4 regions of the Pseudomonas acericola genome follow, and region 4 is predicted to be linked to each of the others. Evidence: predicted binding sites of a transcription regulator. Region 4 holds the regulator's gene; each other region holds the start of a gene.
The links. Region 4 encodes sigma-54, which starts transcription at its own class of promoters, with help from an activator protein. Its sites were predicted from a motif close to ANTGGCATNNANNTTGCTNT; they were not measured.

Region 1 (3,069 bases), on a different contig from region 4:
TTCATTGTCGGGCGTATTCAACCAGGCGATGGTCAAGAAGGTCGGTGCCGATGACTTCCTGGCCAAATTCCGCCCGGATGACCTGGCAAACCGGGTTGTTGACCGGATCAAGGCAGCAGATCACGGCTAGGGGATTTCCCCTGGCGGTCACACGATTTAAGAGGCGGTATCATTGTCTACGGGTAATTTGGATTTCGAACAGTTCCGGGTCTTCCTGGAAAAAGCCTGTGGCATATTGCTCGGTGAAAACAAGCAGTACCTGGTATCCAGCCGTCTCAACAAGCTGATGGAACAGCAGGGCATCAAGTCGTTGGGCGAGCTGGTTCAACGTATCCAGGGGCAGCCGCGCAGCGGGCTCAAGGAAATGGTGGTCGATGCCATGACCACCAACGAAACCCTGTGGTTTCGTGACACCTACCCGTTTGAAGTGCTCAAGAGCAAAGTGCTGCCGGAAGCCATCAAGGCCAGCCCGGGCCAGCGCTTGCGCATCTGGTCGGCGGCCTGCTCCTCGGGGCAGGAGCCGTATTCGATCTCGATGTCCATCGACGAGTTCGAGCGGACCAACATGGGCCAACTGAAGGCCGGTGCGCAGATTGTTGCCACCGACCTGTCCGGCACCATGCTCACCAACTGCAAGACCGGCGAGTACGACAGCCTGGCCTTGGGCCGGGGTTTGTCCCAGGAGCGCCTGCAACGTTACTTTGACCCGAAAGGGGCAGGGCGTTGGGCGGTCAAGGCGCCGATCAAGAGCCGCGTGGAGTTTCGCTCGTTCAACCTGCTCGACAGCTACGCCAGCCTGGGCAAGTTCGACATGGTGTTCTGCCGCAACGTGCTGATCTACTTCTCGGCCGAAGTGAAGAAAGACATCCTGTTGCGCATCCACGGCACGCTCAAGCGGGGCGGCTATCTGTTCCTCGGTGCTTCCGAAGCGCTGAACGGTTTGCCGGATCATTACCAGATGGTGCAGTGCAGTCCTGGGATCATCTACCAGGCCAAGTAAGTCCGGGTTCACTCGACCAAAAATGTGGGAGCCAGGCTTCTGTAGGAGCTGGCTTGCCTGCGATAGCATCACCTCGGTCTAACTGAAAAACCGAGGTGCCCGCATCGCAGGCAAGCCAGCTCCCACATAAGCCCGCTCCCACATTTGTTTTGCGGCAATCCTCCTGATAGCGGCAACGCGGATTGCCGCTTTACTGGCGCTACGCGGAAACCGCTTGCCGCTTTTCTGGCATTGCCATCGGCAACCTGCCCTCAAACCCTTTAAATACGGGCTCTGCATAAACTGGCACACACCTTGCTATAACCCTGTTAACGAACAGCAGGTCAGCCTAAAGGTTTCCGCCATGAGCATCAGCTTCGATAAAGCGCTCGGTATCCACGAACAAGCCCTGGGCTTTCGCGCCCAGCGTGCCGAAGTCCTGGCCAACAACATTGCCAACGCCGATACCCCGAACTACAAGGCTCGGGACCTGGACTTCTCCGCCGTGCTCGCTGCGCAGCAGGACAAGACCAAGAACGGCACCTTCGCCTTGAACATGACCAACAACCGTCATATCGAAGCGCAAGGCCTGAGCAGTGGGGATGAGTCGCTGCTGTATCGCACGCCGATGCAGCCGTCGATCGACCAGAACACCGTCGACGCCCAGCTGGAGCAATCGGCCTACGCCGAGAACTCAGTGAACTTTCAGGCAAGCTTTACCCTGCTCAACAGCAAATTCAAAGGGCTGATGTCAGCCCTGCGTGGAGAGTAAGCCATGTCCCTGTCCAGTGTTTTCAATATTGCCGGTAGTGGCATGAGCGCGCAGACCACGCGTCTGAACACCGTCGCCAGTAACATCGCCAACGCCGAGACCGTGTCGTCGAGCATTGACCAGACCTACCGCGCCCGTCACCCGGTGTTCGCCACCATGTTCCAGGGCGGCCAGGCCGGTGGCAGCGATTCGCTGTTCCAGGACCAGGGCAATGCCGGTTCCGGCGTGCAGGTGCTGGGTGTGGTTGAAGACCAGAGCAACCTGGAAGCCCGCTACGAGCCCAACCATCCCGCCGCGAACGAAAAGGGTTATGTCTACTACCCCAACGTCAACGTGGTCGAGGAAATGGCCGACATGATTTCCGCCAGCCGTTCGTTCCAGACCAACGCGGAAATGATGAACACCGCCAAAACCATGATGCAGAAGGTCCTGACCCTGGGTCAGTGATAAGGGGCGCCAAATAATGGCCATTGTTGATACCAGTACCAACACGGCGGTCCAGGACCTTTTCAATTCCAAGGTCAAGACTGCTACGAACAATGTGGCGAGCACCGCCACTGCCGCCACGGGCAACCAGTCCCTGGGCAAGGATGCGTTCCTGCAACTGCTGGTTACGCAGTTGAAGAACCAGAACCCGCTGTCACCCCAGGACAACGGCGCGTTCGTGGCCCAGCTGGCGCAATTCAGCAGCCTGGAAGGCATCAACACCCTGAACGACTCGGTGAATGCGATCTCCAGCAACTTCAGCTCGTCGCAAGCGTTGCAAGCGTCGTCGCTGGTGGGGCGTTCGATCATCACCCAGACCGACAAGGCCCTGGTGGATACGAGCAAGAGTATGACTGGTTCCGTCGCAGTCACCTCGGCGGTGGGCAACGTCTCGGTGAAGATCACCGACAAAGACGGCAATGTGGTACGCACCGTCGATATGGGCGCACAGAGCGCCGGCACGGCCGACTTTATCTGGGATGGCAAGAACGACAAAGGCGAGGTCGCCGCTGCTGGCACTTACACCTTTACCGCCACCACCAAGAATGACAAGGGCGAAGCAGTCGCCCTGGCAACGTCGCTGCCAGCAACGGTCACCAGCGTGACCTTGAGCAAGACCGGCGGCGAAATGCTGCTGAACCTTGCAGGCGGCATGGGCAGCGTCAAGCTGTCGCAAATTCAGACTATCGGTACATAGAGCCGGCTAAATACGGCAGAGGGAGAGAAACATGTCTTTTAACATCGGCCTTAGCGGCCTCTATGCGGCCAACAAACAACTGGACGTGACCGGCAACAACATCGCCAACGTCGCGACCACTGGCTTCAAATCGTC
Region 2 (3,069 bases), on a different contig from region 4:
ACCTGCCCCATGCCCTGCTGGGCAAACATCTCACGCAGGCGCCCGGACTGGCTTTCCAGTGCCTCACGCACCACGGCATGGCCGCTCATGAAGCTGACCTGGGCTTGCTGGTCCGCCGTCATATTGACTTTGATATCCAGGCGCCCCAATTCCGCTGGTTGCAACTGGATCTCTGCGGACTTGAGGTTGGCGCTGGACAGGTACATCACGCGGTTGACCACTTCTTCGGTCCAGCCGCTCTGATGCATGGCCAGCGGCGCGTTGGTCACCGGCGGCAAGGCATTCGCGGTTTTTGGCGTGGCGGCCTGGGTCAATGCAGCCAGGCGGTTGGCGAAGTCGTCGACACGGGTGTCGCTGCTGGCGCCCTTCAAGTCCTTGAGACCGTCTTCGATCAGGCTGCCGAAGGCCTTGTCGCCGCCCTGGTCAGTGCTGTCCTTGGCGGCTTGCTGGTCGACCATATTGGCCAGGCCAGCCGTGAAGTTCTGCGCAGCGGTGGGTTGATCAAGGTTCGGCGCAGGTTTCTGCGGCGCCTGGCTGCTGGCGGAGACGTGGCCGCCCTGCTCCATCGCCAGGCGCACGGCCGGCATGGAATCCAGGGGATCTGCCTCGGGGTCGAAGGCGGGTGGCTTGACCTCATCGGTCACTGCCAGCGGCGCGGCGACCACGGGGGCAGGCTTGCTGTCATCAGCAACCGCCGGAGCTTGCACCGGCACCGCAACCGCCGGCGTAACCGCCGCGACCAAGGCCGGGTCGACTACCGGATCAACCGGGGGCTGCTGCGCCAGGGCCGGGTCGACAGGTTTGTCGTCATCCGTGCTGGTGCTGTCGTCGGACTTGGTGGGCGGCTTGGCAGGCAAAGGATTGCCGCTATCGGCAACCGCTGGCTTGCTGGCGGCAGGCTTGTCACTGTTGTCCGCTGGCTTGGCGCTAGCGTCAGCAGGCTTGTCGCGTGTGGTTTTTGACGGCGCGTCGTCGGCCTTTACCACCGGTTTTGACCCCTGGCTGGCGAACACCTGGGCGAAGCCGGCGCCCTTGTCACGTGGCTCCACGGCCGCTCCCGGGGGGTTGGCAGCGGGCGCTTGCGGCTTGGCCGCCGGGGTAGCCTGGAGAAGTGAATTCGGGGCGACTGGCATAGATAAAGGTCTCCACTGCATGGGGTCGGGGATGCAGTATCGGGAGATAGAGCAAGAGTCGGGCCAGGTTGCCGAGCGCGGCTAGAAATGTAGGAGCTGGCTTTTCTGTGGGAGCTGGCTTGCCTGCGATGCAGACACCTCGGTGTACCAGCAATACTGAGGTGATGCTATCGCAGGCAAGCCAGCTCCCACAGAAGAGCACCGATGCGCGGTCAGAATTGGAAACGCTGGCGCTCCGATTCGTACAGCGGCCGCACCAGCGCGAACTCATGATCGATCTGATCCACCAGCTCACCCAGATCAGCGCCAGGCGCTTGCGCCGACTCCGCCTCCAACCGCTGGCACAACTGCGCCAACCGCACCGCGCCCAGGTTGCCGCTGCTGCCCTTGAAGCTGTGGGCGATGCGCCCGAGCGCCTTGGCGTCATCCCGGGCCTTGCGCAGCGCTTCGACGCGCTTTTGCGAATCGTCGAGGAAGGTATCCAGCAACCTTGGATATTCACCTTCCATCACTTCCTGCAAACCCGATAACACGTCGGGGTCCAGATGAATCTCAGCCACTTGTTCGCTCCTTGATCAAGAATCGGCGGATTATGCCTGAGCCGGCCACGAAAACTCCACGCAGACGCTCCGCCCGCCATCGGACCAGTGCACATCGCCGCTCAATTGACGCACCAGGTTCAGCCCCCGGCCCGACAAGCGATCAACCTCCAGCGGCCGTGCCAGCACCTGCTCTACGTCAAAGCCGGCGCCGCTGTCTTCGATGCGCAAGGACATCTGCCCGCCCGTCGCCGTCGGCACCACTTGCACATGCACGCGCACATAACCGCTGCTCAACTGCGCCAAGCGCTCGTTGCGCTGGCGATAGTAGTCGGCAAAGCCGTGCACATCGCGCTTGAGCCGCGAGTCCAGGCCCAGCACGCCGTGCTCCAGGGCATTGGAATACAGCTCGGCCATCACGCTGTACAACGCCCCGCTGCACTCGCGCAGGCCGTGGATTTCCAGCAGCAGTTGCAGCAAGTACGGCAACGGGTTGTAGCGCTTGAGGGTCTCGGCACGGAACTCGAAACTCACCGACCAATCCAGCGGGCACGACTGGCTGCTGTCGGTATACAGCGGCCCGGTCGCGCGCAGGGATTGCCCGGCTTGCAGGGTGATTTCCACCATGCTCACGTCATCGCGCGCTTCACCGCGAAACCCGGCCAGGGCTTGCTCGATCTCGGCAAACAAAAGGTCGGGCTCGCGGTTGGCGGCAAATACCTGATGCAGGCGCTCGACGCCAAACAGCTGATCATTGCTGTCCGCCGTGTCGAGCACGCCATCGGAGAGTAAAAACACCCGGTCACCGAGGGCCATCGGCCACACCTCGGTGCAGTCATCGAAGGCTTCGGCCGACAGCACGCCCAACGGCAAATGCCGCGGCACCAGTGCCGTGCGCTTGCCGCTGGCGACTTCATGCACATAGCCTTCGGGCATGCCGCCGTTCCACACTTCCACCACGCGGCGCTGGGTGCTCAGGCACAACAGGGTGGCGCAGCAGAACATGTCCACCGGCAGGATGCGTTTGAGCTTGATGTTCATCTCCCGCAGGATCTGGGCCAGGCCGTAACCCTTGGCGGTCATGCCGTAGAACACTTCCGCCAGGGGCATGGCGCCCACCGCCGCCGGCAAGCCGTGGCCGGTGAAGTCGCCCAGCAGCACATGCATATCGCCCGACGGCGTATAGGCCGCCAGCAACAGGTCACCGTTGAACAGCGCATAGGGCGATTGCAGGTAGCGGATATTCGGCGCGGCGTTGATACAGCCCGAATGCGCCACCTTGTCGAATACCGCCTTGGCCACCCGTTGCTCATGCAGCAGGTAGTCGTGGTGCCGGGCGATCAGGTTGCGCTGTTGCAACACCGTGGCCTGCAAGCGCCGCAGGCGATCCATGGCGT
Region 3 (3,069 bases), on a different contig from region 4:
AAAAGAAGCGTAAATGCCCTGGAATGGGGGTTTAGGGCGCGAATCTGTGGCGTTCTGCCAGCTTGCTCGGGAAGTTTCGAACCAAAATGGGCTGGCAGGTGGGAAGGGTGCAGCCTGTCGCACCAATATAGTGCGGTTTTGTGAAGCTTGTTCAGGAAGCCTGCAAATGAGTGTCTGAATGCACTCTGTTCAAATGTGGGAGCAGGCAAGCCAGCTCCCACATTGTGGTTGGCGTATGACTACAAATGTTGGGCAAAAAAAAAGACCTCCCGAAGGAGGCCTTTTTTGTCACGCCACGTTAAGCAGCGCTACCGGATCAGCAGCTGTAGTACAGCTCGTATTCCAGTGGGTGTACGAAGGTGCGGACCTTGATTTCTTCTTCGCTTTTCAGGGCGATGTAGGCATCGATAAAGTCGTCGCTGAACACGCCGCCTTTGGTCAGGAACGCACGGCCCTTGTCCAGCTCTTCCAGGGCTTCTTTCAGGCTGCCGCACACTTGTGGGATCTCTTTGGCCTCTTCAGGCGGCAGGTCGTACAAGTTTTTGTCGGCGGCGTCGCCTGGGTGGATCTTGTTCTGGATGCCGTCCAGGCCAGCCATCAGCAGGGCGGCGAAAGCCAGGTACGGGTTGGCAGCCGGGTCCGGGAAACGTGCTTCGATACGGCGGCCACGCGGGCTGTTCACGTAAGGAATACGGATCGAGGCGGAACGGTTACGGGCCGAGTAGGCCAGCATGACCGGTGCTTCGAAACCTGGTACCAGACGCTTGTAGGAGTTGGTCGCCGGGTTGGTGAAGCCGTTCAGGGCCTTACCGTGCTTGATGATACCGCCGATGAAGTACAGGGCAGTTTCCGACAGGCCGGCATAGCCTTCGCCTGCGAAGGTGTTCTTGCCATCTTTGGCGATGGACATGTGAACGTGCATACCCGAACCGTTATCGCCGTACAGCGGCTTCGGCATGAAGGTCGCGGTGCGGCCGTAGGCGTCAGCAACGTTGTGGACAACGTATTTCAGGGTCTGAACTTCGTCAGCTTTCTTCACCAGGGTGTTGAACTTGACGCCGATTTCGTTCTGGCCGGCAGTTGCCACTTCGTGGTGGTGAACTTCAACGACTTGGCCCATTTCTTCCAGTGCGTTGCACATGGAGGTACGGATTTCGTGGTCGTGGTCGAACGGAGGCACTGGGAAGTAGCCGCCTTTGACGCCTGGACGGTGGCCTTTGTTGCCGCCTTCGATGTCTTGGTCGGACATCCACGAGCCTTGCTCGGAGAAGATCTTGAACATCGAACCGGAGATGTCGGACTTGAACTTCACTTCGTCGAAGATGAAGAACTCAGGCTCTGGACCGCAGAAGACGGTGTCACCGATACCGGTGGTCTTCAGGTATTCCTCGGCACGGTGGGCGATGGCGCGCGGGTCGCGGTCGTAGCCTTGCATGGTCGAAGGTTCGATGATGTCGCAGACCAGGATCAGGGTCGGCTCTTCGGTGAACGGGTCCAGAACGGCGGAGTCGTCGTCCGGCAGCAGGATCATGTCGGAGGCTTCGATGCCTTTCCAGCCAGCGATGGAGGAACCGTCGAACATCTTGCCGACTTCGAAGAAGTCGTCTTCCAGCGCGTCACGAGCCGGCATGGTCACGTGGTGCTGCGTGCCTTTGGTGTCCGTGAAGCGCAGATCAATCCATTTAACGTCATGATCTTTGATGAGTTGAACCGACTTCGACATAGTGTCCTCCGGGTGGCTTCGGGCTGGGGTAGTGGAGTTAGCCCTTAGAATGTGGGTGATGCCGGCGCGGATAGTCCGCCATGGCAACCTGCCTCACAAGAGAGCAAATTGCATGCCAGTGCGCCAACATGGGTTTTTTGGTCCAAAAACGCCCCTATAAAGGTGCAATGCGACAAAAGCCCGAAAATGGCGCACCGCAATGTGGCGCAAGCGCCTGAAAATGCACTGCTTTAGTGCGTGCGTAGTCCGATGCATATTAACTGGTTAAACCTTGAGCGATTTCCGCTATAATCCGCGCCCCCCTTTTTCAGCAGGCCCGGCGCGCGCTGTTTCCATGAAATTAATCGTTAAAGTCTTCCCCGAGATCACCATCAAGAGCCGACCGGTACGGACGCGTTTCATCCGTCAGTTGGCCAAGAACATCCGTGCCGTGCTCCGTGACCTGGACCCGGCTGTGGTGGTGAACGGCGTGTGGGACAACCTCGAACTGGAAACCCGCATCACCGACGCCAAAGCCTTGAAGGACATGACCGAGCGCCTGAGCTGCATGCCGGGCATCGCGCATTTCCTGCAGGTGGATGAGTACCCGCTGGGCGACTTCGACGACATCACCGAGAAGTGCAAACAGCACTTCGGCAGCGAGATCGAAGGCAAGATCTTTTCGGTGCGTTGCAAGCGCGCCGGCAAGCACACCTTCAGCTCCATGGACGTCGAGAAATACGTCGGCAGCAAGCTGCGTCGCGAGTGCGGCGCCGCCGGAATTTCCCTGAAAGCGCCGCAAATTGAAGTGCGCATGGAAATTCGCGACCAACGGTTGTTTGTCATCCACAGCCAGCACAACAGCATCGGCGGCTACCCGCTGGGCGCCCTGGAACAGACCCTGGTGTTGATGTCTGGCGGTTTCGATTCCACGGTGGCGGCCTACCAGATCATGCGGCGCGGCCTGATGAGCCACTTCTGCTTCTTTAACCTGGGCGGGCGTGCACACGAATTGGGCGTGATGGAAGTCGCGCACTTTATCTGGAAGAAGTACGGCAGCTCCCAACGCGTGCTATTTGTAAGCGTGCCGTTTGAGGAAGTGCTGGGAGAAATTCTCGGTAAAGTCGATAACAGTCATATGGGCGTGGTATTGAAGCGTATGATGTTGCGCGCTGCGTCGCGGATCGCCGAGCAACTGCAGATCGACGCCCTGGTGACCGGTGAAGCCATCTCCCAGGTTTCCAGCCAAACGCTGCCGAACCTGTCGCTGATCGATTGCGTCACCGAGAAGCTGGTCTTGCGCCCGCTGATCGCCAGCCACAAGCAGGACATCATCGACCTGGCCGAAGAAATTGGCACGGCCGACT
Region 4 (3,069 bases):
TGACCCGCACCCCCAATGGCGACATTGACGTGGTGACCTCGGTGGGCAACCTGGCTTACTTCGAACAGAAGCAGTCGCCTACCGATACCGGCCCGATGAAGGGCTACGGCAAGACGATCCAGTACCACGCCCAGCAGAACCGCATTGTCCTGATCGACCAGGCCAAGGTGCTCAGCCCGGACGGCAACTCCACGGAAGGCGAGAAAATCACCTACGACACCGTGAAGCAGATCGCCAACGCCGGCCGCGCCAATGGCACCAAGGTGACCGCACCGCGTCCGCGTATCGACATGGTTATCCAGCCGAAGAAGAAGGCCGAGTAATGGCAACCCTGAAAGCCCAGCATCTGGCCAAGGCCTACAAAAGCCGTCAGGTCGTGCGTGACGTCAGCCTGTCGATCGACAGCGGCCAGATCGTCGGTTTGCTCGGCCCCAACGGCGCCGGCAAGACGACCTGCTTCTACATGATCGTCGGCCTGGTCCAGGCGGATCAGGGTCGCGTACTGATCGACGACCTGGACGTGAGCCACCAGCCGATGCACGGTCGTGCACGGGCTGGTATCGGCTATCTTCCACAGGAAGCGTCGATCTTCCGCAAACTGTCGGTAGCCGACAACATCATGGCGATCCTCGAGACCCGCAAGGAACTCGACCGTGACGGCCGTCGCAAGGAGCTGGAAAGCCTGCTGCAGGAATTCCACATCAACCACATTCGCGACAACCTCGGCATGAGTTTGTCAGGTGGTGAACGTCGCCGTGTGGAAATCGCCCGCGCCTTGGCCACCGCGCCGAAGTTCATCCTGCTGGACGAACCGTTTGCCGGCGTCGACCCGATCTCGGTTGGCGATATCAAGCAGATCATCCATCACCTCAAGGCGAAGGGCATCGGCGTACTGATCACCGACCACAACGTGCGTGAAACCCTCGATATCTGCGAAACCGCGTATATCGTCAACGATGGCCAACTGATCGCTGAAGGCGATTCAGCCACTATCCTCGCCAACGAACTGGTGAAGGAAGTGTACCTGGGTCACGAGTTCCGCCTGTAAACACCGTGGTGTCACGGCTGTTTGCCGAGGTGCGCGGGAATCAATAGGAACCTCTGGATTTTTATTGTTACCGCGCTCTAGGCAAAGCCCGCGATATCAGGCATATAATTTGCTTATGTTTGGCGCTCACGCGCCCTGTCGTGGATGGCGCATTGCGCCGGCGAATAAGGTGTTAAGCCCCTGCCATGAAACCATCGCTAGTCCTGAGAATGGGCCAGCAGCTGACGATGACACCGCAGCTGCAACAGGCCATCCGCCTGCTCCAATTGTCGACCCTGGACCTGCAACAGGAAATCCAGGAGGCCCTGGAGTCCAATCCGATGCTCGAACGCCAGGAAGAAGGCGACGACTTCGATAATGCAGACCCGCTGGCCGACAACATCGAGCAAAAACCCAACTCCGACGTGCAGGAACCCTCCTACCAGGAAACCGCCCCAACGGTGGACAACCTGGAAGAAGGCGAATGGAACGAACGCATTCCCAACGAACTTCCCGTGGACACCGCCTGGGAAGACGTCTACCAGACCAGCGCCAGCAGCCTGCCCAGCAACGATGACGACGAGTGGGACTTCACCACCCGCACCTCCGCCGGCGAGAGCCTGCAGAGCCATCTGCTATGGCAACTGAACCTCGCGCCGATGTCGGACACCGATCGCCTGATCGCCGTGACCCTGATCGATTGCATCAACAACCAGGGCTACCTGGACGAGACGCTTGAGGAGATCCTCGAAGCGTTCGACCCGGAACTGGACATCGAACTGGACGAGATCGAAGCCGTCCTGCACCGTATCCAACAGTTCGAACCCGCCGGTATCGGCGCCCGCACCCTCAGCGAATGCCTGCTGCTGCAATTGCGCCAACTGCCCGCCAAGACCCCTTGGCTCGCCGAAGCCCAGCGCCTGGTCACTGACTACATCGACCTGCTGGGCAGCCGCGACTACAGCCAGCTGATGCGCCGCATGAAGCTCAAGGAAGACGACCTGCGCCAGGTCATCGAGCTGGTGCAGAGCCTCAACCCGCGCCCAGGCTCGCAGATCGAGTCCAGCGAAGCTGAATACGTGGTCCCTGACGTGATCGTGCGCAAGGACAACGAGCGTTGGTTGGTGGAGTTGAACCAGGAATCGGTGCCACGCCTGCGAGTCAACCCGCAATACGCGGGCTTTGTGCGCCGTGCCGACACCAGCGCCGACAACACCTTCATGCGCAACCAGTTGCAAGAAGCCCGCTGGTTCATCAAGAGCCTGCAAAGCCGCAACGAAACCCTGATGAAAGTCGCCACACAGATCGTCGAGCACCAGCGCGGCTTCCTGGAGTACGGCGACGAAGCGATGAAACCGTTGGTGCTGCATGACATCGCCGAAGCGGTCGGCATGCACGAGTCGACGATTTCACGGGTGACCACGCAAAAATTCATGCATACCCCACGGGGTATTTATGAGCTGAAATACTTTTTCTCCAGCCACGTCAGCACCTCCGAAGGCGGCGAATGCTCGTCCACGGCGATCCGCGCGATCATCAAAAAACTGGTTGCCGCGGAAAATCAGAAAAAGCCATTGAGTGACAGTAAGATCGCTGGTTTACTGGAGGCACAAGGCATTCAGGTCGCCCGTCGAACCGTCGCCAAGTACCGCGAGTCCCTCGGGATCGCGCCTTCCAGCGAGCGTAAGCGTTTGATGTGACGGGCGGGCCACAGCGTTCCAGTGGCAGGCGCTTTTGCCTGCCGCTTTATGCACTGGCAACGAAGGAGAAGCTGTATGCAAGTCAACATCAGTGGACACCAACTGGAAGTGACCGAACCGCTGCGCGCCTATATCGGCGAAAAACTCAAAAGAATTGAGGGGCATTTCGACAAAATCACCAATGTGCAAGTCATCATGACTGTCGAAAAGCTGAAGCAGAAAATCGAAGCCACCTTGCGTATACCCGGCGGGGAAGTAGTCGCCAATGCCGAGCATTCAGATATGTATGCCGCCATTGACGACCTGACCGACAAGCTGGATCGCCAAATCAAAAAGCATAAG

Region 1: the regulator sigma-54 is predicted to act here: its motif matches at 1,282-1,301, upstream of flgB (flagellar basal body rod protein FlgB).
Region 2: the regulator sigma-54 is predicted to act here: its motif matches at 1,182-1,201, upstream of ACU688_RS03330 (flagellar hook-length control protein FliK).
Region 3: the regulator sigma-54 is predicted to act here: its motif matches at 1,824-1,843, upstream of glnA (glutamate--ammonia ligase).

What each region holds. Positions count from the first base shown of each region.
Region 1 is NZ_JBRFJB010000001.1:399,729-402,797, forward strand. Features, by position in the region: gene ACU688_RS01865 (chemotaxis protein CheV) at 1-130, shown strand, start outside; gene cheR (protein-glutamate O-methyltransferase CheR) at 173-1,000, shown strand; gene flgB (flagellar basal body rod protein FlgB) at 1,344-1,751, shown strand; gene flgC (flagellar basal body rod protein FlgC) at 1,755-2,198, shown strand; gene flgD (flagellar hook assembly protein FlgD) at 2,215-2,934, shown strand; gene flgE (flagellar hook protein FlgE) at 2,966-3,069, shown strand, end outside.
Region 2 is NZ_JBRFJB010000001.1:718,039-721,107, reverse strand. Features, by position in the region: gene ACU688_RS03330 (flagellar hook-length control protein FliK) at 1-1,133, opposite strand, end outside; gene ACU688_RS03325 (Hpt domain-containing protein) at 1,346-1,693, opposite strand; gene ACU688_RS03320 (ATP-binding SpoIIE family protein phosphatase) at 1,724-3,069, opposite strand, start outside.
Region 3 is NZ_JBRFJB010000007.1:55,846-58,914, forward strand. Features, by position in the region: gene glnA (glutamate--ammonia ligase) at 317-1,723, opposite strand; gene thiI (tRNA uracil 4-sulfurtransferase ThiI) at 2,058-3,069, shown strand, end outside.
Region 4 is NZ_JBRFJB010000002.1:198,300-201,368, reverse strand. Features, by position in the region: gene lptA (lipopolysaccharide transport periplasmic protein LptA) at 1-323, shown strand, start outside; gene lptB (LPS export ABC transporter ATP-binding protein) at 323-1,048, shown strand; gene ACU688_RS06915 (RNA polymerase factor sigma-54) at 1,234-2,727, shown strand; gene hpf (ribosome hibernation-promoting factor, HPF/YfiA family) at 2,803-3,069, shown strand, end outside.